One region of the Mesorhizobium sp. M1088 genome, then DNA from elsewhere that is predicted to be linked to it. Evidence: riboswitches for the same ligand, from Rfam matches in the RefSeq annotation. Region 1 holds a riboswitch; the other holds the start of a gene.
The links. A riboswitch is a leader RNA that binds a small molecule or an ion and turns the genes downstream of it on or off. The one in region 1 is predicted to bind cobalamin.

Region 1 (14,438 bases):
CGCCGGCTGCCGCCAGCAGGCGTAGCTCGATCAGATCCCACGGCTTCAGATTGTCGGACAGGGAGATGGCGCAGAAATCATGGCCGAGCGGCGCGCCGATGCGGGCGGCGACGGCGAGCATGGCGGTGATACCGGGCACGATGGCGATGTCGACCGCGCGCCATTCGGGTGGGCCCGCCTCCATCGCCTCGCAGACGGCCGCGGCCATGGCGAAGACGCCGGGATCGCCGCCCGACACGACGGCGACATCGTGGCCTTCCGCAGCCTTGAGCAGCGCGTCCCTGGAGCGCGCGAGTTCCTCGCGATTGTCGGAAGCGACGCGAATCTGGTCGGGGCGCAGATCGAGCCGGTCGAGATAGGGTTTATAGCCGTAGAAGAATTTTGCCTCGGCAACGGCGCGGGTTGCCTCCGGCGTCACCTGGTCGGCGTTGCCGGGCCCGAGGCCGATGACAGTGAGGCGGCCGCTCATGCTTCGGCTTTCAATGCGCTTGGCCGGCCCGACCAGCCGGCCACCAGCACGATGGCGAAATAAGGCGCCTGGTCGTCCTTTTTATCGGCCAGCCGCATCGAGACGCCGCCCGGCATGGTGCCGCGCTCGACATAGATGGCCCGCGCCAGCTTGTCGGTTGCCTCCAGCGCGCGCCTGATCTTGGGCAGGTTGCGGCCGACCTTCATGATCACCGCAGCGTCGGTATCGGCGAGGCGACGCGTCAGCTCGAATTCGCTCATGGTGCCCGGCAGCACCGTCAGCACGTCGTCACCCTGGACGATAGGCAGGCCGGTCGCCGACCAGCAGCCGGACATGGCGGTGACGCCGGGAATGACTTCGCTCGGAAAGCGGTGCGCCAGCCGGACATGAAGATGCATGTAGGAGCCGTAGAAAAGCGGGTCGCCTTCCGAAAGCACAGCGACCATCCTGCCGGCGCTGAGGTGCGCGGCGACCTTTTCGGCCGATTGCTCGTAGAAATCGGTTATCTGCGAGCGGTAATCGCTGTGGTCCTTGTCGATCTCGGTCGTCACCGGGTAGAGCAGCGGCAGTTCGATCAGATCAGGGCGAAAATGCGCGCCGACAATGGCGCGCGCATTGCTGTTGTTGCCGCGCTTGGCGAAATGCGCGACGACATCGGCCTCGGCGAGCGCGCGCGCTGCCTTCAGCGTCAAGAGTTCCGGGTCGCCGGGTCCGGTGCCGACGCCGACAAGCCTGCCTTTTGCAATCGTATTCATAGGCCCGGCCTCGCCAATGCATTGAGTGCGGCGGCGGTCATGGCGCTGCCGCCCAGCCGGCCGCGCACGATGGCGTAAGGCACGCCATAGGAATTTTCGGCCAGCGCATCCTTCGATTCGGCGGCACCGACAAACCCGACCGGCATGCCGATGATCGCCGCCGGCTTCGGCGCGCCGTCGCGCAGCTTTTCCAGCAGATAGAAAAGGGCTGTCGGCGCATTGCCGATGGCGACGACCGAACCGGCCATGCGCTCGCCCCACAGGTCGATCGCGGCGGCCGAGCGGGTGTTGCCGATCTTTTTCGCGATGTCGGCGGTCCGCGGATCGCGCAGCGTGCAGATCACCTCATTGCCGGCCGGCAGCCGGGCGCGCGTGACGCCATGCGAGACCATCTGCGCATCGCAGAAGATCGGCGCGCCGGCCGCCAGCGCCGTGCGCGCGGCGGCGACGAAATCGCTCGAGAAAACGAAGTGCCTGCAAGCATCGACCTGGCCGCAGGCGTGGATCATGCGGATAGCGATTTCGGCCTCGGCTTCGGAAAAGCGCGAAAGGTCGGCCTCGGCGCGGATAATGGCGAAGGAGCGCTCGTAGATCGCCGTGCCATCATGGATGTAGTCGTAGGCGTTCTGGGCGGGCATGCTCATTCCTGTCGGTAGATTTCGGTGATGCCGGCCGCGCCGAGCCTTGCCAGGCAGGCGGCAGCAGTCTCGCCGGAATGTCGTGCGCTGCGGATCGCCGCTGCAACGCGGCCGATGCCGTGCGCGGCGTCGTAGCCCGGCCTGTATCCGGCGGGCAATGCCTTTGCCGTCCCGTCCACGACAAGTCCGGCTCCGTTTTCGCCACCGACCAGGGTCAGCGCCGCCGGACCGGGATGGGCACAGCCCTTGGCGCAGCCGGAGATGTGCAGCGTCAGCGAGGAATCAAGGATGTCGCGGTTTTCTGTAGCGATGATCTCGGCGATGTCGCGGGTGGCGATCCGGCCGGAGGCGCAGGCGGGTGCACCGGGGCAGGCGGCGATCCTGGTGCGCGGATCGGCTGCGTCGGTGACAAAGCCGAGGGCTGGGGCGGTTTTCTGGAGGGAAAGACATGCGGCTGGGGAGAGGCCAAGCAAAAGCAGCGCGCGACCCGGCGCCAGACGGATTTCGGTGGTGCCGAGGGTGAGGGCGTATTGGGTGAGATCGATAAGTTTTGGCGCTGGTATGCTGCCGAACGGCAGGCCGATGCCGAGGGAGGTACTGCCGGCTGCCAGATCGAAAATTCCGATGGGCCGGCGATCCGTCGCGCCCCCCTCTGTCCTGCCGGACATCTCCCCCTCCAGGGGGGAGATTGCGCCTTCGTCTCCGCTTTCGCCAATCGCCGAAGGTGCTGGGGGGAAGCCGCCGGCGAAGCTGCAGATCTCCCCCCTGGAGGGGGAGATGTCCGGCAGGACAGAGGGGGGCGCGACGGATCGCCAACTTGCGAGAGATCTCAGCTGCCTCGCCGTCAAATCCCGCGCATGGGCATCGCGGCCTTTTTCGGCAACCATCCTGAGAATGGCGACGGCGATGTCACAAGCCGCATCTTCCTCGGACATCGCCAGCGGCGTGGCACCCTGCGCATCTCCGGCGAGCGATACCCGCCACTTAATTCCGTCGGCGGCCCGCACCCCGACCAGTCTGACATCGGCCGTAACCGCATCCATTGTCAGCTGCCCGCGGCCGTCAACAATCACCGACACCTTCGGGCCAAGGCGTTGCGTAACACCGGCGTCCTCAATTGCCGCCCGAATCCGCTGCGCCATTGGGCGCGGGTCGGCTATCTCCTCCTGGTCGAGCCCGGCCAGCGGGCCGGTCTCGACCGGCACGCCGGTGCGCACCGCGATGCCGAGCACATCGACCTCCATCGCCAGCAGCCGCGCGCTTGCCGGGGTCAGGCCGCGGATCTGCAGGCTGCCGCGGGCGGTCACTTCCATGATGCCGTTGCCATGGCGCAAGGCGGATTCGCAGAGTCCGATCAACGACTTCGGCAACAGTCCTCCAGCGACCGGATTGAGCCGCACCAGCAGCCCGTCGCCGGTCTGCATCGGCGCGGACAAGGCAGGGCAGGCGCCACGGCGCGAGAAAGCGTTCATGCCGCCACTCCCAGAGCTTGCGCTTCGGCAATCAGTGCGGTGAGATCGTCATCGATCGAATTGCGCAGCGGATGCCAGAGCCCGCGCCGCCGTGCCGACAGCAAACGCTCGGCAATCACCTTTGCCGCCGCCGGGTTCTCGCGCAGGATGAAGGCGCGCACCACGGGGTCGCCAAGATAGGCGTCGTGCATCGCCTCGATCAGCGTGCCCGATATGGCATGGGTAGTCTCAGCAAAGCCGACCAGCCGGTCGACCGTCTCGGCGAATTCCGAGGCGCCGCGCGGGCCATGACGCATCTGGCCGGCGATGAAGCGCGGGTTGACCGCGCGTGCCCGCACGACGCGCGACACGGCCTCCCTGATCGAGCGCGGCTTCGGTCTTTGCGGGTCCGTGGTGTCGAGCACGATCACGTCGGCGTTCTTGCCGAGCGCGGCAAGCGCTGCCGAAAAGCCGCCGATGAAGGCGACGTCGGCCGAGCCTTCGAGGATGTCGCGGCCGGGGTCGTCGCCGGTATGAACCAGAAGGTCGGCCTCGGCGAGGCGATCCTCGAACGCGCCGGGCGCCGAAATGCCTTCGCCCTCGGAGCCGCCATAGGCGTGCGAGGTGGCGGCGAGATACGTGCGGCCGATCTCTTCGCGCGCGGCCCAGTCGCCGCTCGACAACAAGTCCTCGATGCCCGCGCCGTAAGTGCCCGGCGAGGTGCCGAAAATGCGCGGGCTGATCTTGCCGTCGATGCGGGTCCTAGCGGCGAGCGGGTTTTCCGAATCGTCCTCGTCGCGGGTCGCCACCGCGTTGGCCGCGGCGTCGATCAGCGCGATCTGGGTCGGGAACATGTCGCGGAACAGGCCCGATATGCGCCAGGTGACATCGATGCGCGGACGGCCGAGTGTTGCCGGCGGCAGCACGTCTATGCCGGTAATGCGGCCGGTGGCGGAATCCCATTGCGGCCGGCAGCCCATCAGCGCCAGTCCTTGCGCGATCTCCTCACCGCCGGTGCGCAGCGAGGCCGAGCCCCACAGGTCGATGACCAGCGAGCGCGGCCAGTCGCCATGCGATTGCATGTAGCTGCGGACCACTTCTTCCGCTGCCATCTTGCCCAGATCATAGGCGGTCGGCGTCGGCATGGTACGCGGGTCGGCGGTAAACAAATTACGGCCGGTCGGCAGCACATCGCTCCGGCCACGCGCCGGCGCACCGGCCGGACCGGCAGCGACGTGGCGGCCGTCGAGGGCGGCAAGCAGCGCGGTTTTTTCAGCTGCCGCGCTTTGCCGCCACAACGGATCAGCCTCGCCTTCCGGCGAGCGGCCGTAAATGTGCAGGCCGTCCTTGATGGCGAAATCCTTGAGATCGCAGAGCCAGGCGTCGATGCGGCGCAAAGCCTCGTCGGCCGCATCGGTCCTGGCGACGCCTGCCTCTGAGGCGAGGCCGGTCTTTTCCGCCGTCTCGACGATCAGCTTCGCCAGGCGGTCGCGGCGGCGGCGGTCGAGCCCGTCGGCCTGGGCATATTCGTCAACCAGTCGTTCAAGCCTGTGCTGGTTTTCGTCCAGCCCGGCGCCGGTCAGCGGCGGCGGCAGATGGCCGAGCGTGACGGCGGCAATGCGCCGCTTGGCCTGCGCTGCCTCTCCCGGGTTGGAGACGATGAAGGGATAGATGACGGGCAGGGGACCGGTGACTATCTCGGGAAAGCAGTTTTCGCTGAGCGCCACGGTCTTGCCGGGCAGCCACTCCAGCGTGCCATGGGCGCCGACATGGACAATTGCATGGATGCCGAGCGACTTGCGCAGCCAGAGCCCAAAGGCGACCAGCGCATGGCGCGGCGGCAGCGTCGGGTCGTGATAGTCGGCGCGGCGGTCGGCTGAGCGCCCGCGGTCAGGGGCGAGTGCCACGGTGACGTTGCCGAAGATGGCTGTGCGGAAGGCGAATTGTTTTTCGCTGACCAGCAGCGAAGGTTGGCGTTCTGTCGCGCCCCCCTCTGTCCTGCCGGACATCTCCCCCTCAAGGGGGGAGATTGCGCTGTTGTCTCTACTTTCGCCAATTACCGAGGGCCTTAAGGGAGAGCCGGTGGCGGAACTGCCAATCTCCCCCCTTGAGGGGGAGATGTCCGGCAGGACAGAGGGGGGTGCCTCGCACAAACCTGTCTCATCTTCTGGATTTCCCCATGCGGCTTCCACCGCAGCGATGGCCGACGGCGGCAATTCCGTCGAGAAGGTCAAATACTCCTTCAATGCCAGCCCATGGCCGCCCTTTTCCAGCGTCTCCAGCAACTCGCGCGGCGTTTGCGGAATGCTTTCAACGGCGTAGCCCTGTTCGCTGAGGTCGTGCAGCATTGCCAGGACGCTGGACGGCACGTCGAGACCAACCGCGTAGCCGGTGCGACCGGGGGCGCTCGGATAGTCGGGGATCAGGATGGCGAGCTTGCGCTCCGCACGCGGCGTCCGCTGCAGGCGCACGAAGGCCTCGACACGGTTCGCCACTTGCGCCACGCGGTCGGGCTCAGGCCGGTTGGCGAAGGCGCGGAAGGCCAGCGCCGGGTCGGTTTCGCTTTCGCCCTTGAATGAAATGGCGCCGGCCAGGATGCGGCCGTCGAGCTCGGGCAGGACGACATGCATGGCAAGGTCGGCGGGCGCCAGGCCGCGCTGATTGGTTTGCCAGATGTCGCGGCGGGTGGTTGCGACGATGACCTGGAACACGGGCACGCCGGCGCGGTCGAACAGGGTTTCAACGCCGGGCTCGGCACCCGAGGCGAAAGCTGTGGCGGTGATGATGGCGGCAGGCTTCAGGGTTGCGAGCGCGGTTGCGACAAAGGCGAGCGACGCCGGGTCCTTGAGGCTGGAGACGAACATAGGCACGGGAGCCATGCCGCGGTGGCGCAGGGCTTCGAAAAGCGCGTCGATGGGCGCGACATCGGCCGCGAGCAGCATCGAACGGTAGAAGAGAATTGGCACGACGTCCCCCTCCCCCTCGAGGGGACCCGCAGGGCCGGGTGGGGTCGTCACGGCAGTGCTCGACGTTTTGTGCAGGCGCGCTTCGGAGAGGACCCCACCCCCGGCCTGCGGCCGGGCCCTCCCCTCGAGGGGGAGGGGGACACCGCGTTCTACGACCCCCAGTCCCGGCTCGTAAAATCCCGCCTTTGGCACGCTAACAGGTTCGGCTACCGCCGCACCCGATCCAGCGAGACTTGCCAGCCTCTGCACCAGCGCCGTCATATTTGCCGGCCCGCCCTCGCGGAAGTAGCCAAGCAGGGCGTCCAACTCCTCGCGCGGCAGCGTCGAGCCTTCGATCAGCCGCAAATCCTCGTCGTGGCTCTCGCCCGGCAGCAGCGCCAGCTTGATACCGCGATTTCGCGCGATAGCGGCGAGCTGGTCGCAGCCATAGCGCCACCAGTCATAGCCGCCGAGGATGCGGACCAGAATGACCTTGGCGTGGCGGGCGACGCTGTCGATCCACAGGTCGACGGACATCGGATGGCGCAGGTCGCGCAAGGCGGCGAGCCGCATCGACGGCAGGCGGTGCGCATCTGCCTTCCACGCCGCCGCCAGCCCGGCCAGGTCGCTGTCGGTGAAGGACAGCGCCACGACATCCGCAGGCGTTTGCCTGAGATCGACAGGCTCGGCGAGATCGTCGAGCGAGGCGGATGTGGTGGTGAGGATGTGCATCGCGGCTCGTACCTGGGGTCAGCCGGCGAGGATACGCTCGATGGCCGGGCGGTTCAGCCCTTTCAGGCCGATGACGACGAGGCGCGAGCGGCGGTCGTCTTCAGCGGTCCAGGCGCGGTCGTAATAGTGGTTGACGCGCGGACCGACGGCCTGCAGCAGGAGCCGCATCGGCTTGCCGCCGACTTCGACGAAACCCTTGACGCGCAACACGTTTTCTTCCTCCGCCGCCGTGGCGACGCGTTGTGCGAGCTCGTTCGGGTTGGACACAGATGCGATGTCGATGACGAACGAGTCAAAATCGTCATGTTCGTGGTCGAGCTCGTCGTCGTGGTGGGTCTTGCGGTTCTCGATGTCGTCCTCGACGGCGAGGCCGAGGCCGAGCAGCACCGAAGGGTCGACCTTGCCTTGCGAAGTCGGTACGATCTTCACCGCCCGCGCAACGTGCTTGCCGATGACGGCATTGGCACGGGCCGAGCCGGCTGCGTCCATCAGGTCGCTCTTCGACAGGATGATCAGGTCGGCGCAGGCGAGCTGGTCTTCGAACACTTCCTCGACCGGATCGTCATGGTCGAGCGTCTCGTCCTGCGCCCGCTGCGCCTGCAGGGCGTCCATGTCGTTGGCTACGCGGCCATCAGCCAGCGCCGGTCCGTCGACCACGGCAATGACGCCGTCCACCGTCACGCGGCTTTTCACCGACGGCCACTGGAAGGCCTGGACCAGCGGCTTGGGCAAAGCGAGGCCGGATGTCTCGATCAGGATGTGGTCGACCCTCGGCGTCAGCGACAGGATCTGGTCCAGCGCCGGGACGAAATCATCGGCGACGGTGCAGCAGATGCAACCATTGGCCAGCTCGACGATGTTTTCCTCGGGGCAGGTGTCGATGCCGCAGCCCTTCAGGATCTCGCCGTCGATGCCGATGTCGCCGAACTCGTTGACGATGATGGCCAGGCGCTTGCCTTTGGCGTTTTCGAGCAAATGGCGGATCAACGTCGTCTTGCCGGCGCCGAGAAAGCCGGTGACCACGGTGCAGGGAACGCGCGAAAGGGAGGCAGCGGTCATGTCAGGTCCTTCAAAAGGTCAAGGGGAGGGATGCGGGCAACCAGGCCGCGCTTCAGGCAATCGGGACGGCCGCGCCATGGAATGAGCCCATCCGTCGAGGTGGCGAACAGCTTTGCCCCGGTGACGAGATCGGCGCCGCTGGTCGTGGTCAGATCACCGAAGACGTAACTCCAGCAGCCGTCGCGCAGCATGGCCGCGCTGAGCCGGCGCTTGCAATTGCCGAGGCATTCGACGGTGCGGATTTTGATGTTTTCGCTGGAAGCAGCGCGGCGCGTGTCCTCTGCGAGCAGTTCGCCAGCGCGCGGATGAGCGTCCGAACCGGTCTCGTCACGGCAGGACGAGCAGACGATGACGGTAACGCCGGCCGGGGAATCACCATGGCCGGACAATAAATCCGCTGTCTCAGCCGGAAAACTGCTGTCGCGTTCCAAATCAGGCTCCTTGCCCGGAAAACCCGCCAGGCGATCGGATTCTTAGGTCCTAGACGGCAGGTCTCCTGGCTCGCGGGTCATCGCCTGGGTGCCGCCTTCCCGGGAATATCCCAGTGGTTTTCGGCCTTGGCTCGTCGCTTACAGTTGCGGGGACAGCCGCGGATTTGAAATCGAGATTTCGCACCGCATTCCCTCTTGGCCCCTGCCGTTGCGGGCAGGGGACCGTCTGGAACGGATTTAGGCTTGTGGAGGCAGTTGTGTCAACGCACGTCTATGGCGCGGCGATATCCGCGAGCGGCCGGCCCAAATCGCCGGCAGCGGTCACCTCGATGCGTTCCAGGCCGAGCCAGCCCTGCATCTGCTTCAATTCCTTGAAGAGTTCGGCAGCGGTTTGTGGCGGGGCGCCGGGCTCCGCATAGGCGGCATGGACGCGCAATACGCCGGCCGGACGGTCGGCCCTGAGGTCAACGCGCCCGACGATGCTGTCGCCGAGCAGGAATGGCAGCACATAATAGCCATACCGCCGCTTTTCGGCCGGCGTGTAGATCTCGATGCGGTAGTGGAAGTCGAACAACCGCTCGGTGCGCGATCGTTCGAAGACGACAGGATCGAACGGCGCGAGCAAGGCGCGCGCCTCGATCCTGCGCGGCAAACGGGCGTCCTTGTGGAGATAGGCTGTTTTGTTCCAGCCGTCGACGCTCACCGGCAACAGCTCGCCGGCCTCGACCAGCTCCTCGATGCGGCCCTTGATGTCGGCGGGCGAGAGGCGGAAATAGTCGCGCAGGTCGCCTGCCGTGGCGATGCCGTGGGCACGGGCCGAGATGCGCAGCAATTCGCGGTGAGCGTCTTCGGGGGAGGGCGTTGGCAGACTCAGTATTGTTGGCGGCAGCACGCGCTCCGGCAGATCGTAGAACCGTTCGAAGCCGCGGCGATGCGCCGTGGTGATGCGGCCGGCCCAGAACAGCCATTCGAAGGCGTGCTTGGCATGGCTCCAGCCCCACCAGCCACCCGAACCCTTCTGCCCTTCGAAAGCCGACGCCGCGATCGGGCCTCGTTCGGCGACCTCGCGATAGATGTCTTCGATATAGGCGGCGTGCTCGCGGCCCCATTTGGCCAGTCCGCTGTACATTTCGTCGCCGCACTCGGCCCGCTGCATGCGCCAGCGCATCAGCGGATAGGTCTCGACCGGCAAGAAGGAGGCTTCGTGCGCCCAATATTCGAAGACCATGCGCTTGCGCGTTACGGCGGCGTCGTCGAGCAGCGCCAGCTTGTAGGGGCCAAGCCGCGAATAGAGCGGCATATAGTGGGCGCGCACCACGGCGCTGACGGAATCGATCTGCAGCAGGCCGGTACGGGCAAGCACGCGGGCCAGATGCCGGCGGTCAGGCGTGCCGGTGGGGCGCGGGTCATTGAATCCCTGTGCCGCGAGCGCAATGCGGCGGGCCATGGCGAGCGAGATTTTTTCCTTCATGAAGGCAGCATCCGGACGATTTTAGACAGAGAAAATGACCTGCGATTCCGTGCCATGCTAACAGGGTTTTGGCGGCATCCATGTCAGGAGAGAAAAGTGGAGTAAAAAGTGAAGGAAATCAAACAGGAGCGGATCGGACCAGTTTTCCCGGATATGCCGTCCAGCACCGCGATTTGAACAAGGTTTGACTTGCTTCGCCGAAAGCGCTGCGCTAACCCTCGCCGCGTTGCAGCATAGAGCCCCCTTAAAACGGTTCAGTGGTTAAACTGTCACGCTTCCGCAAGTGGGTCCGGTGCTGTAATCAGAGTGGATTGGCCGCCAACGGAAACTGCAGCATGAACGCACTTTTAGGTTCGTACCTGCCCATCGTCCTGTTCATCGGCGTGGCGCTGATCGTCGGGCTGGCGCTACTCGCCGCACCGTTCCTGGTGGCCTACCGCAACCCCGATCCGGAAAAGCTTTCCGCCTACGAGTGCGGCTTCAACTCGTTCGACGACGCCCGCATGAAGTTCGATATCCGCTTCTACCTGGTGTCGATCCTGTTCATCATCTTCGATCTGGAGGTGGCCTTCCTGTTTCCGTGGGCGGTGTCGTTCAGCCAGATCGGCATGCTCGGTTTCTGGTCGATGATGGTGTTTTTGGCGGTGTTGACCATCGGCTTTGCCTATGAATGGAAAAAAGGAGCGCTGGAATGGGATTGAACGACAGTTCCGGTACGCTCGTCGCGCCGAAGCCCAAGGGCCTCATCGATCCCAACACCGGCAGGCCGGTCGGGTCCGACGATCCATTCTTCCTGGAGATCAACAACGAGCTCGCCGACAAGGGCTTTCTCGTCACCTCGACCGAGGCGCTGATCACCTGGGCGCGCAGCGGCTCGCTGATGTTCATGACGTTTGGCCTCGCCTGCTGCGCCGTCGAGATGATCCACACGTCGATGCCGCGCTATGACAGCGAGCGCTTCGGCGTGGCGCCGCGCGCGTCTCCGCGCCAGTCCGACATCATGATCGTCGCCGGCACGCTGACCAACAAGATGGCGCCGGCGCTGCGCAAGGTCTACGATCAGATGCCGGAGCCGCGCTACGTCATCTCGATGGGCTCATGCGCCAATGGCGGCGGCTATTATCATTATTCCTATTCGGTGGTGCGCGGCTGCGACCGCATCGTGCCGGTCGACATCTACGTGCCCGGCTGCCCGCCGAGCGCTGAAGCGCTGCTTTACGGCATCCTTCTGCTGCAGAAGAAGATCCGCCGCACCGGCACGATCGAGCGGTGAGCGGCATGACCCAGGCGTTGAATGACCTCTCGACCTATCTCGGCGAGAAGCTGATCGGCCGGATCGGCGCGGCGGTGCTCGCCTATGGCGAACTCACTATCTCGGTCGAGCCGCGCGACCTGATCGAGGTGGTGACCTTCCTGCGCGACGACCCGAAATGCCAGTTCATTTCGATCATTGACGTTTGCGGCGCCGATTATCCGTCGCGGGCAAAGCGCTTCGATGTGGTCTATCATCTGCTGTCGCCGAGGCAGAATATCCGCGTCCGCATAAAGATCCAAGCCGACGAAGAGACGCTGGTGCCGTCGATCACCGGGATTTATCCCGGCGCCGACTGGTTCGAGCGCGAGACCTACGATCTTTACGGCGTGCTGTTTTCAGGCCATCCGGATCTGCGGCGGATTTTGACCGATTACGGCTTTGAAGGCCATCCGCTGCGCAAGGACTTTCCGCTGACCGGCTTCGTCGAGGTGCGTTACGACGACGAAGCCAAGCGCGTCATCTACGAGCCGGTGGAGCTCAAGCAGGAATTCCGCAATTTCGATTTTCTGTCTCCGTGGGAAGGTACGGATTACGTGCTTCCGGGGGATGAAAAGGCAAAGCAGTAAATGGCTGAAACCTCCGTTCGCAACTTCAACATCAATTTTGGCCCGCAACATCCAGCGGCGCACGGCGTTTTGCGCCTGGTGCTGGAGCTTGACGGCGAAGTCGTCGATCGCGTCGATCCGCATATCGGGCTGTTGCATCGCGGGACGGAAAAGCTGATCGAGCATAAGACTTACCTGCAGGCCGTGCCCTATCTCGACCGGCTCGACTATTGCGCGCCGATGAACCAGGAGCATGCCTTCGCGCTTGCCGCGGAGCGGCTGCTCGGCATCGAGGTGCCGAAGCGCGGGCAGTTGATCCGAGTTCTCTACTCCGAGATCGGCCGCATCATGTCGCATATCCTCAACGTGACGACGCAGGCGATGGATGTCGGCGCGCTGACGCCGCCGCTGTGGGGCTTCGTCGAGCGCGAAAAGCTGATGGTGTTCTATGAGCGCGCCTCGGGTTCGCGCATGCACGCGGCCTATTTCCGCCCCGGCGGCGTCCACCAGGACCTGCCGCAGAAGCTGATCGAAGACATCGGCAAGTGGATCGACCCGTTCCTGAAATCGGTCGACGACCTCGACTCGCTCTTGACCGGCAACCGTATCTTCAAGCAGCGCAATGTAGACATTGCCACCGTCTCCCTGGCGGACGCCTGGGCCTGGGGTTTTTCAGGCGTCATGGTGCGCGGCTCGGGTGCGCCATGGGATCTGCGCAAATCGCAGCCCTACGAATGTTATGCCGAGCTGGATTTCGACATTCCGATCGGCAAGAACGGCGACTGTTTCGACCGCTATCTCGTGCGCATGGAAGAGATGCGGCAATCGGCGAAGATCATGCGCCAGTGCATCGACCTTCTGCTCGGCAAGGAAGGCAGCGGGCCGGTGTCTAACCTCGACGGCAAGGTGGTGCCGCCGAAGCGTGCGGCGATGAAGCGCTCGATGGAAGCGCTGATCCATCACTTCAAGCTTTACACGGAGGGCTACCGCGTGCCGGCCGGCGAGGTTTATGCCGCCGTCGAGGCGCCGAAGGGCGAATTCGGCGTCTATCTCGTCTCCGACGGCACCAACAAGCCCTACCGCTGCAAGCTGCGCGCGCCCGGCTTTGCCCATCTGCAAGCCATGGACTTTTTGTGCCGCGGCCACATGTTGGCCGACGTCACCGCTGTGCTTGGCTCCCTCGATATCGTCTTCGGGGAGGTGGATCGGTGAAGATGCGGAGCGCCCTGCATGTTGCTGCCGGTTTTGCTGCCGGAGTGGCAGGCATGGGTGCCGTTGCCGCCTGGGGCAGCTCGGCGGAAGCCTATTGGGTGTCCTGCCGCCTTGAGGGCGTGAAGACAGATGTCATGTGCAGGGTAACCACGACGGGCCGACTTTGGGATCTGGATTCCGGTTGGTATCTTTATGCCGATACGGCATATCCGGATTGGAATGTGGCCCTTGGCGCGGATTGCTCGGATCGGTATCGCGAATATCGCGACTATGTCGACACTACCCGGGGAAAGATCGGAAACGATGAGAGTACCGCGGTCTTGGCCAGGTCCGACCCTCGTTTTTATTTCGACTGCTACAACAGAGTTAAAAGCTAAATGTCAGTCCGCCGTCTCGCAGAAGCCAGCCTCCAGCCAGCCTCCTTCGCCTTCAACCGGGCGAATGCGGCGGCGGCGAAGCAGTGGATCAAGAAATATCCGAAGGGGCGCGAGCAATCCGCGATTATCCCCTTGCTCATGCTGGCGCAGGAGCAGGAAGGCTGGGTGACCAAGGCGGCGATCGAGACGATCTCCGACATGCTCGACATGCCCTATATCCGTGGGCTGGAAGTCGCCACCTTCTATACGCAGTACCAGCTCAATCCGGTCGGTACCCGCGCGCATATCCAGGTCTGCGGCACCACGCCCTGCATGCTGCGCGGCTCGGAAGCGCTGATGGATGTGTGCCGCTCGAAGATCCATCACGACCAGTTCCACACCAACGACAAGGGCACGCTGTCGTGGGAGGAGGTCGAGTGCCTCGGCGCCTGCGTCAACGCACCGATGGTGATGATATTCAAGGACACCTATGAGGATTTGACGCCGGAGCGGCTTGCCGAGATCATCGACCTCTATGACGCCGGCAAAGGTGCTTCGGTGACGCCAGGACCGCAAAACGGCCGCATCACCTCTGAGCCGGCCAGTGGCCTGACGACCCTCAAGAGCGAAAAGGCGATCCTCAAGGCGACCCGCGACCGGGAAACCAGGGCGGCGACCAAGGCGGCCAAGGATGCAGAGCCGGCGGCTGCCGCCGCAGCATCAGTTCCGCCAGCTGCTCCTGCCGCGCCGGCGCCGGTTGCGCCCTCGAATGCCAGCAAGCCGAAGACCGACGCGGTCGAGACCAACCCGGCGCTGAAATCGCCGTCGGCGACGAAAGTCGCGCCCGCGGCGGAAAGGGCGGCGAGCGTCGCAGCGCCTCTGCATTCGGCCGCCAATGCCAACAAGGCCGAACCGCAGGTCGAGGACGTCTCGAAACAGCGCAAGGGCCCCAAGAACAAGGCCGAGCCGGCGTCTGCTTTCAAAGCGCCGGAGGCCAAGGTCAAACCGGCGAAGGCTGCCGCCAAGGCGGCCAAGCCGTCGCCCGGAAACAAGAGCCGG
Region 2 (14,438 bases), on a different contig from region 1:
GGGACGCTGGCACCACCCGAATCCTGCCACCTCGGCCGTAGTCTGCGCTAATCGACTGGGGAAGCGGACAGACGCGCAGCACAATATATTATCGCCACCAGAGCGAACGCGACAAGCAATGTACTTTAAGAAACGACGCGTGTACGAAGCGGCGGGGCCTGTATTTTCCGAAGGAGCCGATATCAAAGCGAATTAAATATAAATAAAATCAATGGCTTTTGAATGACTCCGGACCACCTGACTACCCACGCTCCGTACCACCTGAATCCAGTCCATGGCCTCGCATTCTGATAGGGATCGACGCGGTTGTCCGTTAGAGCGTTAACGTCGCAGCCCTTGTCGAATAGCGTTGCCTCGGCGCGACTAACAAGGTGAGGCCGTCCCGCATCCCTGTGTATTCACTGTCCCGCCACGACTTGCCCCGGGATGCCAAGCTCTTGCGCGGTTGGCCGCTTTTTTGCTGTTCGTTGGTGCGGTAGTTGCGTTGATGCCAGCGACGTTGAAGACTTCTTTGCACCGGGGGCATCCTGTCGCCAACCCTGCAATATCATGCAGTTCTTGATGAATTGCTGTTCAGCAATGGCATTATCTAGGGCATTGCCTAAAGCTGCGCCAGCAACATAGCTCGGCGACCCCATTGCGATAAATCCTTGATCGACGCTTGGTGCGAGCATATTGCACTTGGCTTGCGCATATTCCAACGGCGGTCCCGGCATGTATTGCGTGTAGGTGGCCGTTTGACAACCGGCGACGGCGCATACTGACCCAACGGCCAATAGATTAATAGTTCTCATATTCAACACCCCAAGTCTTACTGCCCATTACAGAAGCCGGGATATGAAATTGGCCTTACCGAGAGTTTAAGATCAGAAAGGTCAGCCGAGATTGCTAAAAAGGTGCTTAAAAAAGCTATACTAAACGCTGGCAGTGCTCGTCTATCGGACCGGGCAATACGCAGCCGGAAAACAGAGTGTAACCACCTCTCAGAATGAGCGCAGAAAGATACAAGTAGTTACCCTCGCAGAATCCGCTGTATAGATCGGGCTTAGGTCTCAGCGTTTCTAACTTGAGCCGCGCGTATATTGACAATGCTAATTATTCGTGAGAGAAGGAGGCGCTTGTTGATGACCCTTCTTGGTGCCGTCATTTCGTGGGAGCTGGCGGTACCAATCTCTAAGGCTCGATTGGCGTTAATTTTTTCTTGAAGTCGAGCGTGCTGTGTAATTGTTGGAAGGCTTCCTCTATTCGCGCAATTTGCTCTGTACTGATACCCCGATCAGCCTTCCCGATTTGACGAGCCGCTCCTTTGAGCACGTCCACGGTTGTTTTGACCACTTCCTCAATCTCGGCATCGTCATGGAAAAACACTGCACTTCCTCCTATGGTTCCCGGTAGGCATATCGGAGTTCGCGCCGATGTCGAAACACATAATTGCGCCGGATTCAAACTGGTCATTTAGCCGCCTTGATGCACGGCGATGAGGTTTTGGCGGCCTGAAGCGGCGATGTGGCCGCTGTTGGGCGCTTTTCCGCGAACCTCGTCAGGCGCCGGCGGTGATCCGTCGTGATGGCAGGTGGGGTTTGCAGGTTGCGGTCGGCGGGTTCGTTTCGGGGCGTCTGCGCCCAATGATTATGTCGCGAGCCGCGGAATACGATCGAGGACGATGCGCAGGATGCGTTGGTCGGGGCAGGATGTCGGCAGGTGCAGGCGGATTTGCGTCTTCATCTCGACCACCCGCGCAGCGATCTTGATGAGGCGCAAACGCAGCGTGTCGAATTGCGCGACGGCAAAGCTGGAGCGTTTCGGCTCGCAGCGCGCAGGCCCCACATGAGCCAGTAGGCGCCGGCATGCAGGAACAGCCGGAACTGGTTGGCCGTCGCTCTTGTGCAGGACGTTCGGTCGGCGGCGAGATGGGTCTTCCAGGACTTGATGTGGTTCTCGGCCGCTCCGCGCCGGCAGTAGACATCCTCGTAGAGCGCCTTGGCCCTTCCACCGGCGAGGTTGGTGACGATGAAGCGGGTGTCAGCACCTTGGGCACCGACCTCGACCCGCGCTATGATGCGCTCGACGCGGCTCCAGCTGGCGGCCCCATCCAGGAACTCCTTGAACCTGCGGACCTTGTTCGTCTTCGGTGACGCTTCAAAGCGCGCCGTCGTGCGGGCTTCCAGGTCCGCGACATGCTTGCGCAGGGTCGTGGTGGGCGGAACGCCGAGGATGAAGTCGACATCGTTGGCGCGGCACCAGTCGATGATCTGCGGGCTGCAATAGTGACCGTCGGCCCGGATCAGGATCCGGATGTTCGGCCAGTTGCTCCGGATCGCCCGCACCAGGCGGCGCAGGTGAGCGCGGATCTCAGCCCCACTTGGCCGCTTGGCCGGTCGCAGGACAGCAGCCATGAACCGGCCGTCGCCATCGAACACAACGATCGGCTGGAAGCCGTACTCGTCGTGATGGGCATTGAAGAGGCGGAGCTGCTGGTTGCCGTGCACGGCGTCAAACGTGTCGTCGATGTCGAGCACGATCCGCTTCGGAATCTGCCGGAAGGAGGCGCAGTAGAGGTCGACCATCGTCTGGCCCATGGCGAGCAGCGAGCGCACATCGGGTAGGTTCTCCAGCCGACACATCGTCGATTGCGACGCCAGATCCCGACCCGAAGGGGGCGCATCCTGGGCCATCTTGAACACCGGGTCGGAACGCAGCCGGTTGGCGTCGTTGCCATCCTCGTAACCGGCGGCGATCATCTTCATGCGGAAGCCGATCATATCTGCAAAGTGGTGGATGACCTGGTCCGGGCTGCGTGGATCATCGATGCAGCGCGCCAGACGGTCGGCCACCCGCAGTCGTTTCTCCACCTCTGCTAGAGCCAGAACGCCAATGTCCGACGACAGCATGCCGCCGTCGAAACGGGCGAACGGACTTGCCGCCGACAGATGACAAGCCGCTCAGCGGCAGCGTAAGATCATTCATGGCGGGTGTGGTCTCCGGAAATGATTCGGATCGGCCTTAGCAACCAAATCCTACGTCATTTCAACGGCTTGAACCACATCCGCCAACCCACCGTGAATTTTTCAGGTTAGCTGACATGAACTCAGATCCTTGGATTGCCGAGAACTCTCCACTGTCGCCCGAGCGATTGCACGCCATTGGCGTCATAACGCTTCGATGGAATCAGTGTGAATTCTGGCTTTTTTTACTGTTTTGCAAGGTCTCCGGCATTGCAGACAAAGAAGCGTGGGCACTCGTTTACGATCTCGGCGATGTCGCCATCTGCACCCGCATCAAAGCGATTTTGGCAAGCCGCTCATTCCACACGGACGGTACTGCACTGATCCTCAATGCGTTAGATGCATATGACATCAACCGGCAAAATCGAAACACGGTTGCTCATGCTTGGATGGTTGGCAAATTTGACGGAGAATACATCCTAGCGCGCAGGAGCAAGAAAGCTGACGCAATCGATCCATTGGCCTTCAAGAGCGATTTGACCACTCTCAGACGAGTTGCGCATGAAATATGGCTGCTCGATACCAACCTTTGGCTTCTTTGTTGTGTCATTGAAGACAACACAATTTCTGGACCTCTGACAACCCCAAACAAACTGCTCTTGCCTGACGCTCTGTGGGTGCCTCCCCCTCAGGTTCATGCAAAACAGAAGCGCCTGCCTCAATCATAGCGAGGCGCTTTTCTAAAAAATATTCTACCATTTAGTCGACGTGGAATCTGATTGCGCAGATCGCGGCAGGGGCTGCGCGCTGCTTAAGCAATACCGCCAGTTGAGTTCCCTTGGAAGTCTGAACCCCTTGTGGCTCAAGGAGTCCAGCCTTTCCAAGGAGTCCAGAGCTAGACTGAGTAATCCATGTCGTATTGTCCACATTCATATTCCTGCGCGATTAGGACACGTGGCGAAGGAAATTGCACACTTTCGCTCGAGCGACTTATTTCAAGGGATGTGATCGCGTTTTGCACTTTTACGGCCGACATGCGGCAACCGGTAACTCACCACATGATGAGGAAGCAGGAAGCCTCAGGCCTGCACTTTCTCCCGGAGCGCACGTGCTGCAGCGACCATGTTCATGAGGGCAGGGCGGACCTCCTCCCATTTGCGTGTTTTGAGGCCACAGTCCGGGTTTACCCACAGTTGGGCATCCGACAGTCGCTCGCGGGCAAGCATGACGAGGTCCGAAATCTCGCCGACTTCCGGGACGCGTGGTGAGTGAATGTCATAGACCCCGGGACCGATTTCGTTCGGATATTTGGAGCTCGTGAAGGCGTCCAGCAGTTCCATCTTCGAGCGCGACGTCTCAATCGAAATGACATCCGCATCCATTTCAGCGATCGCGTCGATGATCTCGTTGAACTCCGAATAGCACATGTGGGTATGGATTTGAGTCGCGTCCTTTACACCCGTTGAAGCGATCCGGAAGCATTCGACAGCCCAGTCGAGATAGTCGTTCCAATCAGACTGGCGCAGTGGCAATCCTTCGCGAAACGCGGCCTCATCGATCTGGATCATCCTTGCGCCGGACCATTCGAGATCCGTCACTTCGTCGCGGATGGCAAGCGCGATCTGGCGGCATGCCTCGGAGCGGGGTACGTCGTCGCGAACAAAAGACCAGTTGAGAATGGTCACTGGGCCTGTGAGCATTCCCTTCACAGGGTATTCCGTAAGCGACTGGGCGAATTGCCACCAGCGCAGCGTCATCGGATTGGGCCTCGATACGTCGCCGAAGATGATGGGGGGGCGCACGTAACGCGACCCATAGCTCTGCACCCAGGCATGCTGGGTGAAGGCGAAGCCGGACAGCTGCTCGCCGAAATGCTGTACCATGTCGTTTCGTTCGAACTCACCGTGCACCAGCACGTCCAGCCCGATCTCTTCCTGCCAGCGAATTGCAGCCTCGATCTCCTTCTTCAGGAAGGTCTCGTAGTCGACATAGCTCAGCTGGCCCTTCGCATGAGCGGCCCGCGCCCTGCGTACCTGCGGCGTCTGCGGGAGGGATCCGATGGTCGTCGTCGGGAACGGCGGCAGCCCGAGCGTGCCGGCGTGGACTCTGGAGCGCTTGGCAAAAGCGCTCTCTCGTCGCTTCATGCTGTCGTCAATGCTGGCGATCCGCCCCTCAACAAGTGGGTCATGGATCTTCGTGGATGTCGCGCGAGTGGCGGCAGCCTCGGCAGACGCTTTCAACGCGCCTGCCACCGCATCCCTGCCTTGGGACAGGGCCCGGGCCAGCAAGACCAGCTCGTCGGTCTTCTGGGCCGCGAAGGCGAGCCACGACCTGATGTCCGCCTCGAGTTCCGTCTCCATGCGCAGGTCGATCGGCACATGCAGCATCGAGCAAGAAGGCGCGATCTCGACGCGGTCCAAGGGCCAGCCGGCGACGATCGGTTTGATGCGGTCGAGAATGGCGGGCAGGTTCGCACGCCAGACGTTGCGGCCATCGATCAGGCCAAGCGAGAGCACCAGATCCTTCGGAGCGAGCCGACCCACCATTTCCAGCTGCTCGGGAGCGCGCACGAGATCAATATGCAGCCCGGCCAGGGGCAAAGAAACTGCGGTTTCGAGATTGTCTCCCAGCGGCCCGAAATAGGTAGCCAGCATGATCTTCAACTCGGGCGCGGCTTTTGACAGCTGGCCATAGGCGAATTCGAACGCAGCTCGTTCGTTCGGGTTCAGATCGAGGACAAGCGCTGGCTCATCGATCTGCACCCAGTCGGCTCCCGACAGCTTCAGCCTCTGCAGGAGTTGCTCGTAGACGGGCAGCAGCCGCGGCAGGAGCGCGATGGGATCGAATCCTTCGGCAGGCGATTTCGCCAGCTTGAGGAAGGTGATCGGTCCAAGGATGACTGGGCGTGTGTGAATGCCGAGAGCTTTAGCCTCGAGGAAGTAGTCGACCGGTTTCGTCGACGAGAGGGCGAACGTCTGATCATCGTCGAGTTCCGGCACAATGTAGTGATAGTTGGTGTCAAACCACTTGGTCATTTCCATCGCGGTTACATCAGGCCGATGAGCCGCCTGCTGGTGGCCAACGTGTCCACAATCCTCCGTCTGACCCTGGTTGCCGCGCGCCATTGCGAAGTAGATGTCAAGTGGGACCTCGCCGCCATTCCAGCCGTAACGGGATGGAACGGCGCCGACCATGGCTGCGGTGTCGAGCACATGGTCGTAAAGCGAGAAGTCGTTCGACGGGATTTTCGACACGCCGCGATCGTGCTGCTCCTCCCAGCTAGCGGCACGGAGCGCCTTCGCCGTCGTGAGAAGGTCGGCGGCGGAAGATTTTCCGGACCAGTAGCTTTCAAGCGCGAATTTCAGTTCTCGCCGACGACCGAAGCGCGGCACGCCGAGCGTTGCTACAGGAATTTGCTGAGAGACAGTCATGCCATACCCCGATGGTTGGGGCGTCGGTGACAAGGAAGGCGCTAGCACGCCGGCACGAACGCCAGGCTGCAGCGGCCACCGAGACACCCCGCCCGTGGACGTAATTCGCCGTGGCAGGTCTCCTGGCTCGCGGGGTCATAGCCTCTACCCGTCTTCCCAAGGCTATTCGCCTCAGTGACATGAGTGGGGTTGGCTTGCCGCTAACAGTTGCGGGGGCAGCGCCGGCATCGCACCGGCTTCCCTCTTAGCTCCGCTGCGGCAGCGCCGTACGGAGAACCACGACACGGGAGACAATCACAGCAGTTCGCTTCTTTGTCAACGCCGCATAAAGAAATGTTTATGTCGTTATATTAAATTTCCGTTGGCATGTCCCCAAAGGTCGCCTCGAAAGCGAAAACTGTGGAAGCCTTGAGCGGCCGGTAAATCAAAGCAATGATGCACAGCGGTCCAGGAGGATAGGAGTTCGTCGGCTGCCGGCGGCAAACATACCGGCAAGTGCCGTGGTGCTGCTTCCCTCATCATGCGAACGCCACCTCGGCGTCGAACTTCGGCTCCGAGGTTCCGACCGCTTCTTTGGTGATCTGCTCGCGACCACATTCGACTCAATGGCGAGGCTGTTGCCCATGTGGAAGGTGTTGGCCGTGATGCCCTCGGTGATACGACACAACGATTTCGAGGGGAGCACCCGAGGCCCGGCGCAGCGGCGTGTTGCGGAGGATCGAGGCCGACGTCTCGAATTGCTTGTTCGCAGCCCACCGGCTCAAGGTAACCCGGCTCAAACCACCGGGCCAGCTCAAGTCCTGTCCAAATGAGGCCTGAGCGGCAAATCGTCGTGCACGCGCACGGTTTGGCGTTCGATCTTGTGATGCGTCTTGGGCGGGCAATCGCCACGGTGCAGCGCTTCCAGGCGCGCAACGATTTCGGCGTCATCCTGGGTCTGCCTGTTGTTGTGGCGAACATACTCGACCCAGGTTGGCACATGATAGCACTCGGTCCATAGTTCGGGCTTTTCCAGGTCACGCAGCAACGCCCATTGTCTGGCGCCATCTCGCAGCCGCGCTTTTCGCCACGATGTCATCACACTGAGAAATTCTGGGACATCTCTCTGATCGATACGATAATCGACCATCACCATGATCGGACCGCTTCGTGGCCGAAGGTCAAGTTGCAGCGTCGGTTCGCTGAACTTGTTGGTCGGATCCAGATTGAGCGTTTCGAAATCCGGCTGACGCAGAACGATCCCCATCAGTCCACCAATCACAAGAACCACGCTGGCGACGAGGAAGGCTCCCGAAACACCTTGGACGTCCGCCAGTTCGCCCCAAAGCCAGCTTCCCGCCGCCATGCCGCCGTATGTGGCCGTCTGATAGAGAGACAGGGCGCGTCCAACCACCCACCGCGGTGCCGAAAGCTGCACTGTGACGTTAAATAGCGAGAATGATTGAATCCAGGCCGCACCGGCTGGCATGAGGAGCAGACAGCTCAGCCAAACGTGCTCGCTCCATGCCAGAAAGAAGCAGCTGATCGCCAATATAAAGAACGCTCCGCGAATGACCCATTCGTTGGAGAGAACTTCTCGGACCCGCCCGATGAGGAGCGCGCCGCAAATCGCTCCCAGGCCGAAGAAGCCAAGCATCACGCCGTAGGTGACCGCGGTCCCTTTGACCTGTTCGCGAGCAACCAACGGCAGGAGAGCCAAAATGACAACGGCGGTGAGGCCGAAAATGAAACTCCGGCACATCACCTTGAGAAGGTTCGGCGACAAGAGCACGTAACGGAAGCCCGCCGCCATCGCACTGCCGAAAGCCTCCCGCGGCAGCGCTTGTCGTGCCCGTACGGCTTTCCACCGCAACAGCGCAGCGATCAGAGCGAAGTAGCAAAAGACGTTGAAGAGGAACGCGAAGGCCGCACCGGCTGTGGCCACGATTATGCCGCCAATCGCCGGCCCGATGCTGCGCATGAGATTGTAGCTCATGCCGTTGAGCGCAACCGCGCTAGGCAGGTGTTCGCGAGGCAGGATATCCCCCATCGAGGCTTGCCAAGAGGGATCGTGCAATGCCCAACCACAGCCGATCAGGAAGGTGAGACCCAGAAGGGCCCAGGGTGTCATTTCCCCCGCATAGGTCAGGAACGCCAGGAAGGCGGATACGCAGACCATCAGCAGTTGCGCAGTCAACATGATCCGGCGACGGTCAAAGTTGTCCGCGAGCGCTCCCGCCGCGAGCGAGAAGATCATGTAGGGGAGGGTGGTCGATGACTGGACGAGCGCCACCATTCCATGGGAGGTGGCGATGCTCGTCATCAGCCAAGCCGCCGCCACACCTTCCACCAGGGTGCCAAGGTTCGAAACGAGTGCAGCCGACCATAGCGAACGGAAGGTCTTGTGCTGAAAAGGAACGAGTGAAGATGTTCTCTTCGCCATTGTGGGAAGCTTCGGGATCGAGCGCGGGGCTTTGGTTCGCCTCACTCAACCATGGCCTCGCCGTACAAGCCAAGCTGCCACAGTGGCGCGCCTGCTAACCCAGAAAACTTGGCGGCCTTACAGGCATGCGCAGGACGCGCGAAGCCGCTCAAATCTCCCCAGATGGGTCAGCCATCGAAGACCGGCATCACTTGCCCGTTGAGCGGCTATACGATAATGCTCCGCGCTAAGCAGGAAGCGCCAAAAATTCGAGCGGCGACTTCATTCTTCTATTCAGGAAGGAACTATGAGGCGGCAGACGCGACCATTCACCGTGGAAGTCAAACAAAAGCGCATTTATCAAAAATCCGCACGTTCCATCTGGGGCAATTTCGACATCGCCGCCGCGATGGCCGAGACAACAAAGGAAGTCGAGCCGTTAAATCGTCAGCTTGTTGACTCTACTGTAGTGGCCCTTGATGCTGAACCTTTGCACAAACCGCGAGTGGAGCATTTCATGGCCAATCCCCTGGAAACCGAGTCAGCAGTAGTTCCTAGCGCACCGGCAGACAAAGCGGAAACGCCAAAACCGAAGACGAGAGCGCGGCGGTCGAGGAAGCCAGAAGCTGAGGCGAGCGCGCCTGCCCGCAAGGAGGGCGCCAAGCCGATATCCGCGACCACTGAAGCACCGCCGTCAGCGCGAACAGGCCGAAAGAGCTACTCCGCGAAGGATCGTGCCCAGAAGCTGGCGCAGATCGAGACCTCGATCGGCGGCGGCGCTACTCTCAAGAGCGCGGTGAAGCAAGCCGGCATCTCGGAACAGACATATTATCTTTGGAAGAAGGCGGCGGCGCCGGCGGCGGACAGTGACGGGCTGAAGGATCTCGTCGCGCTCGAGGAAGAAAACAAGCGGCTAAAGAGCCTGCTTGCCGATCGTCTCCGCAAGGAGAATGCGGAACTGAAGAAAAGGCTCGGGCTGGATTAAGGAGGCTGGGCAGCTGGTTCTTGGCTCGCCACCTACAGCAATCCCACCTGCTCCGCCTCTCGGCGCAGATTCTGCCGTGGCCTTGGGCCGATCTGCTGGATGACCAGCCCGGCTGCCAGCGAGCCGAGGTCGCCGCACTGCTTCAGGCTGCGGCCTTGCGTGTAGCCGTAGAGGAAGCCTGCGGCATAGAGGTCGCCGGCGCCGGTGGTGTCGACCAGCTCGCGGATCCTGGTCGCCTCGATGGTCACGGTCTCGTCGCCGCGCACGATCACCGAGCCCTTTTCCGAGCGGGTGACGGCGGCGATCTTGCAGTCCTTGCGGATCCGCGCCAGCGCCTCGTCGAATGACGCGGTCTGGTAGAGCGACTTGATCTCGTGGCTGTTGGCAAAGACGATGTCGACGGTGCCGGAGCGCATCAGATCGAGGAATTCGTCGCGGTAGCGGTCGACGCAGAACGAATCCGACAATGTCATCGACACTTCGCGCCCGGCGGCGTGGGCGAGCTTAGCCGTCTGCCTGATCGCCTCCTTGGCGCGCGGCGGGTCCCACAGATAGCCCTCGAAATAGGTGACGGCGGCGCCCGACGCCTTGTCGGCCTCGACGTCCTCCGGCCCGAGCTCGACGCAGGCGCCGATATAGGTGTTCATCGAGCGCTCGCCGTCGGGCGTGACGAAGATCATCGAGCGCCCTGTCGGCGGTTCGCCGTTAAGCGGCCTGGTGTCGAAGGCGACGCCCTGGGCATGGATGTCATGCGCGTAGATTTCGCCGAGCGCGTCGTTGGAGACCTTGCCGAAGAAAGCGGCGCGACCGCCGAAGGAGGCCACGCCCGCCGCCGTGTTGCCGGCGCTGCCGCCCGAGGCTTCAATGGCCGGGCCCATGCGGCTGTAGAGCAGTTCGGCGCGCCTCGTGTCGATCAAATTCATCGCGCCCTTGATGATGCCGTTGGTCTCCAGGAACGCCTCATCGCACTGGGCGATGATGTCGACGATGGCATTTCCGATACAAAGCACGTCATAGTCCGGCATCAATTCATGTCTCCGCCAAAAAACCACCGGCTTTCTGTCACGCCGGGCGCGGGCGGGTCTGGCCAGTGGGAATGGGCTTTGCGCTTGCCAATCCGTTCGGCGCCAGCCCTCACGGGGCGGCAAGTCCTGCCTCGCGACGCAATTCGTCGGCCCTGTCTGTCTTCTCCCAGGTGAAATCAGGCTCTTCACGGCCGAAATGGCCATAGGTCGCGGTCTTGCGGTATATAGGGCGTAAGAGATCAAGCATCTTGATAATGCCCTTCGGTCTGAGATCGAACAACTCAAGAATGAGGCGCTCGATCCTTCTTTCCTCAACCCTCGCTGTTCCGAACGTGTTGACCATGACAGAAACCGGACTGGCCACGCCGATTGCGTAAGCAAGCTGCACCTCGCAGACGTCCGCAAGTCCGCTAGCGACGATATTCTTTGCGACATACCGGGCCGCATAGGCAGCTGAGCGGTCAACCTTGGACGGGTCCTTGCCCGAAAAGGCGCCGCCGCCGTGACGACCCATCCCACCATAGGAATCGACGATGATCTTGCGTCCAGTGAGACCGCAGTCGCCGCGCGGCCCGCCGACTACGAACCTCCCCGTCGGGTTGACCAGAATTCTGATGCCTTCCGTCTCCAGGTGGGTCGGCAGGACAGGCTTTATGATTTCCTCAATGACGCCCTCGCGGACCGTCTCTTGCGAGACCTGCTCGTCATGTTGGGTCGATACGACGATGGTATCCAGGGCGACCGGGCGCAACCCCTCATAGCGCACTGAGACTTGGGATTTCATGTCAGGACGCAACCAGCCAAGCTGTCGTGCTTTCCGGACATCTGCCTGTTGTTTCGTCAAGCGATGAGCGAGCTGGATCGGCAAAGGCATCAGAGTATCGGTTTCGCGGCATGCGTAGCCGAACATGAGGCCCTGATCTCCCGCTCCCTGTTGGAGGTCCTGCCCTCGTCCCTCGTCAACGCCCTGGCTGATGTCGGGCGACTGCTCGGTGAGTGCATGAACGACGGAGCAACGCCGGCCGTCAAAGCCGACGGCCTCGTTGTCGTATCCAATATCGAGAATCGTATCGCGCGCAACTTGGCTATAATCCACCTGCGCATCGCTGGTAATCTCGCCAGCCAGAACGACCATCCCTGATTTTACCAACGCTTCACAGGCGACGCGCGCCTTGGGATCGGTGCGGAGGATGGCATCGAGGATGGCATCCGAGATGTTGTCGGCCAACTTATCCGGGTGTCCCGCGCCAACCGATTCGGAAGAGAACACGAACTGCCTAGCCATGAAATGCCTCGCTTCGGGTGTTGGAGTTGTATGGGGCATTTTGCAGCCCACCTTACCTGTCGGTGAGGCCCGGGACCTCGAACGCAGCGCACAAGTCGGCAACGTCTCTTCGCACGCAGGCATGGAGATCTTCGTCTTCTGGCTCGCCGGAGGACGGAGTCCATGAAGCCAGCAATTTGCACGGTTTCCACATCGCGCAAGCCCATTGACGTCACTGCTGGCGCCCCCAGGCGAATTCCGCTTGTGACCTCAGGATGGCGCGGGTCCCCCGGCACCATATTAAAGTTCGTAATGATGCCTGCCTTCGCTAACCGCTCGGCATAGGCATTGCCTGATAGTGGTCGATCGCGAAGATCAAGGATTAGCATGTGATTGTCAGTGCCCCCGGTGACCAGGTCATAACCTCGGTCCAGAAGCGCGTGGGCCAGAGCCTTGGCATTTTTGACAATCTGTTGGCCGTAACTGCGGAAGGACGGGTCTGCGGCTTCCCTCAAAGCGACAGCTAGCGCCGCGATAACATTCATATGGGGGCCGCCTTGCAGTTGAGGGAAGACAGCGCGATCTATTCGTCTGGCGAAATTGCATTTGCCCTTCGAATGATACTGCGCTTGATAACGATCTTCATTCCTTGACAAAATGAAGCCACCGCGGGGACCGCGGATCGACTTGTGAGACGTGCTGCTGACGACGTCGCAATGGGGTACGGGATTCGGATGCTCTCCAGCGACAATCAGGCCACTGATGTGCGCGATGTCGGCCACGAGATAGGAGTTCGCTTCCAGAGCGATTTCTGCCATTGCCGCGTAGTCAAAGACACGCGGATAAGCAGTCGCGCCGACCCAAATGAGCCGCGGCCATTCCCGCTTGGCTGTCTCGTGCAAGCGGTCATAGTCAATTTGCTGCGTCTTGTCGTGCAGCCCATAAGGGACGCGTTGATAGTCAGTCCCGGAAAAGTTGATGGCCCAACCATGAGTCAGATGGCCCACTTCCGGAAGGGGCAAGCCCATGATCTTGTCACCGGGGCTCAAAAGCGCGCGGTAGACAGCCTGATTGGCCGGCGAGCCGGAATAAGGCTGGACGTTGGCGTGTTCGCTGCCAAATAATGTTTTCAAGCGCTCAATGGCGAGGGTTTCAAGCTCATCAACGATCTCGTTTCCCGCGTAGTAGCGCGCAGCGGGGTACCCCTCGGCGTACTTGTTCGTGAAAATCGAACCGGTCGCTTCCAGCACGGCCGAGGAGGCAAAGTTCTCAGATGCGATCAGTTTGAGCGTCGTCCGCTCCTGCCGCTCCTGTCTTAGAAGCAGTTCGTGAACGCGGCAATCAACCGCCGCCAAGCGAGACCGTCCGTAAGTGTCGCGCGGCGCGATGGCGCCGTCGGCGGAGTTGTCCATGGTGGTTTCGCGCTCCAATTGGACTGATCTATTTCACGGTCAAGCATGCGATCCCCTTCAACGGCGCGTCTTGTGTCGCTTCGAGCCATTGAAGGTCTCGTTTGTGATAGCCATCGCCGTGCGGCAGGAGATCAACCAACAACTGAACCAGCCCGCCGTCCTTACCTGCTGCTTTGAGATGGTACGAGCACCACGGGCGTTGTTCGTTGCAGTAAAAAAAGTCGGCTCTGGCCAGCAGCCGGACGTGTCGTACAACGTGCTCACGACGCAGACCCAGAATCTCCGCTAGCTGGCAGACAATTAGGTCCGCGTGCGCGCAAAGGCCTAAAATTCGAAGGCGATCTAAATGCGCCGTCCGTAGGCGACTGACCAGTGTCAGCATTGGTCAGGACCAAGCCACTTGGAAAGCCTGGGCACTCGTCCTACTGAATTTGTCATTTCGCGTTCTCCACAGATGTTGCAACTTTCGAACCAAATAATATGGTTGCTTGTCCACCGACCGGACAATCTCGGTGGCCGTGAAGATACTGTTTTGAGCCGATATGGCTGTGTCGAACAAACAAGATGGACGCTCTTCTTGCCATTGCCTTTAGCCGAAATTGCACGCAGTTCGGCGGGTCGGAGAAGAAGCCACGGTTCGAACCCCACTGACTCAAACGTTGCAATAAGCCTACCATTCACAGCGAACCGGAGTTGCTAAGAGTCTATGAATTTCCTTGAAGGATCTGTTGCAACGTTTGCGCAGCCCGGTCTTGCTCCCGGCTTGCAGCGGTCAATCTCGTGCAGACTGACCGTGATGCAAAGATGACAAGGAAGGTTCGCTTTCAATCCGATCTTCTTCCCGGCCAAGTAGTTCGTAGTCTCATAACTGTGGCCTCTAGACAAAAGCTGGGCTAATCAGCGAGGTATGATGTCGTTAGCGTGGTTGGGCCACCAGCAGGTCGACGCCAAGATCGACACGCGCAATTTCCCGCG

Region 2: linked by a shared signal. The riboswitch ahead of metE (5-methyltetrahydropteroyltriglutamate--homocysteine S-methyltransferase) and the one ahead of NKH49_RS29610 (DUF1636 family protein) in region 1 are both predicted to bind cobalamin.

Annotation. Positions count from the first base shown of each region.
Region 1 is NZ_JAMYMO010000043.1:3,424-17,861, forward strand. It holds gene NKH49_RS29580 (precorrin-3B C(17)-methyltransferase) at 1-469, opposite strand, end outside; gene NKH49_RS29585 (precorrin-2 C(20)-methyltransferase) at 466-1,224, opposite strand; gene NKH49_RS29590 (precorrin-8X methylmutase) at 1,221-1,868, opposite strand; gene cobG (precorrin-3B synthase) at 1,865-3,334, opposite strand; gene NKH49_RS29600 (cobaltochelatase subunit CobN) at 3,331-6,990, opposite strand; gene cobW (cobalamin biosynthesis protein CobW) at 7,009-8,049, opposite strand; gene NKH49_RS29610 (DUF1636 family protein) at 8,046-8,480, opposite strand; cobalamin riboswitch at 8,519-8,722, opposite strand; gene NKH49_RS29615 (winged helix-turn-helix domain-containing protein) at 8,752-9,951, opposite strand; gene NKH49_RS29620 (NADH-quinone oxidoreductase subunit A) at 10,287-10,652, shown strand; gene NKH49_RS29625 (NuoB/complex I 20 kDa subunit family protein) at 10,643-11,224, shown strand; gene NKH49_RS29630 (NADH-quinone oxidoreductase subunit C) at 11,230-11,832, shown strand; gene NKH49_RS29635 (NADH-quinone oxidoreductase subunit D) at 11,833-13,023, shown strand; gene NKH49_RS29640 (hypothetical protein) at 13,020-13,400, shown strand; gene nuoE (NADH-quinone oxidoreductase subunit NuoE) at 13,401-14,438, shown strand, end outside.
Region 2 is NZ_JAMYMO010000025.1:22,421-36,858, reverse strand. It holds gene NKH49_RS23520 (hypothetical protein) at 399-701, opposite strand; gene NKH49_RS23515 (hypothetical protein) at 1,174-1,368, opposite strand; partial or broken gene NKH49_RS23510 (IS1380 family transposase) at 1,630-2,967, opposite strand; gene NKH49_RS23505 (hypothetical protein) at 3,083-3,673, shown strand; gene metE (5-methyltetrahydropteroyltriglutamate--homocysteine S-methyltransferase) at 4,025-6,376, opposite strand; cobalamin riboswitch at 6,472-6,672, opposite strand; gene NKH49_RS23495 (MFS transporter) at 7,170-8,798, opposite strand; gene NKH49_RS23490 (transposase) at 9,085-9,762, shown strand; gene NKH49_RS23485 (adenosine kinase) at 9,795-10,787, opposite strand; gene metK (methionine adenosyltransferase) at 10,897-12,072, opposite strand; partial or broken gene glyA (serine hydroxymethyltransferase) at 12,125-13,463, opposite strand; gene NKH49_RS23470 (hypothetical protein) at 13,462-13,752, shown strand; gene NKH49_RS23465 (hypothetical protein) at 14,374-14,438, shown strand, end outside.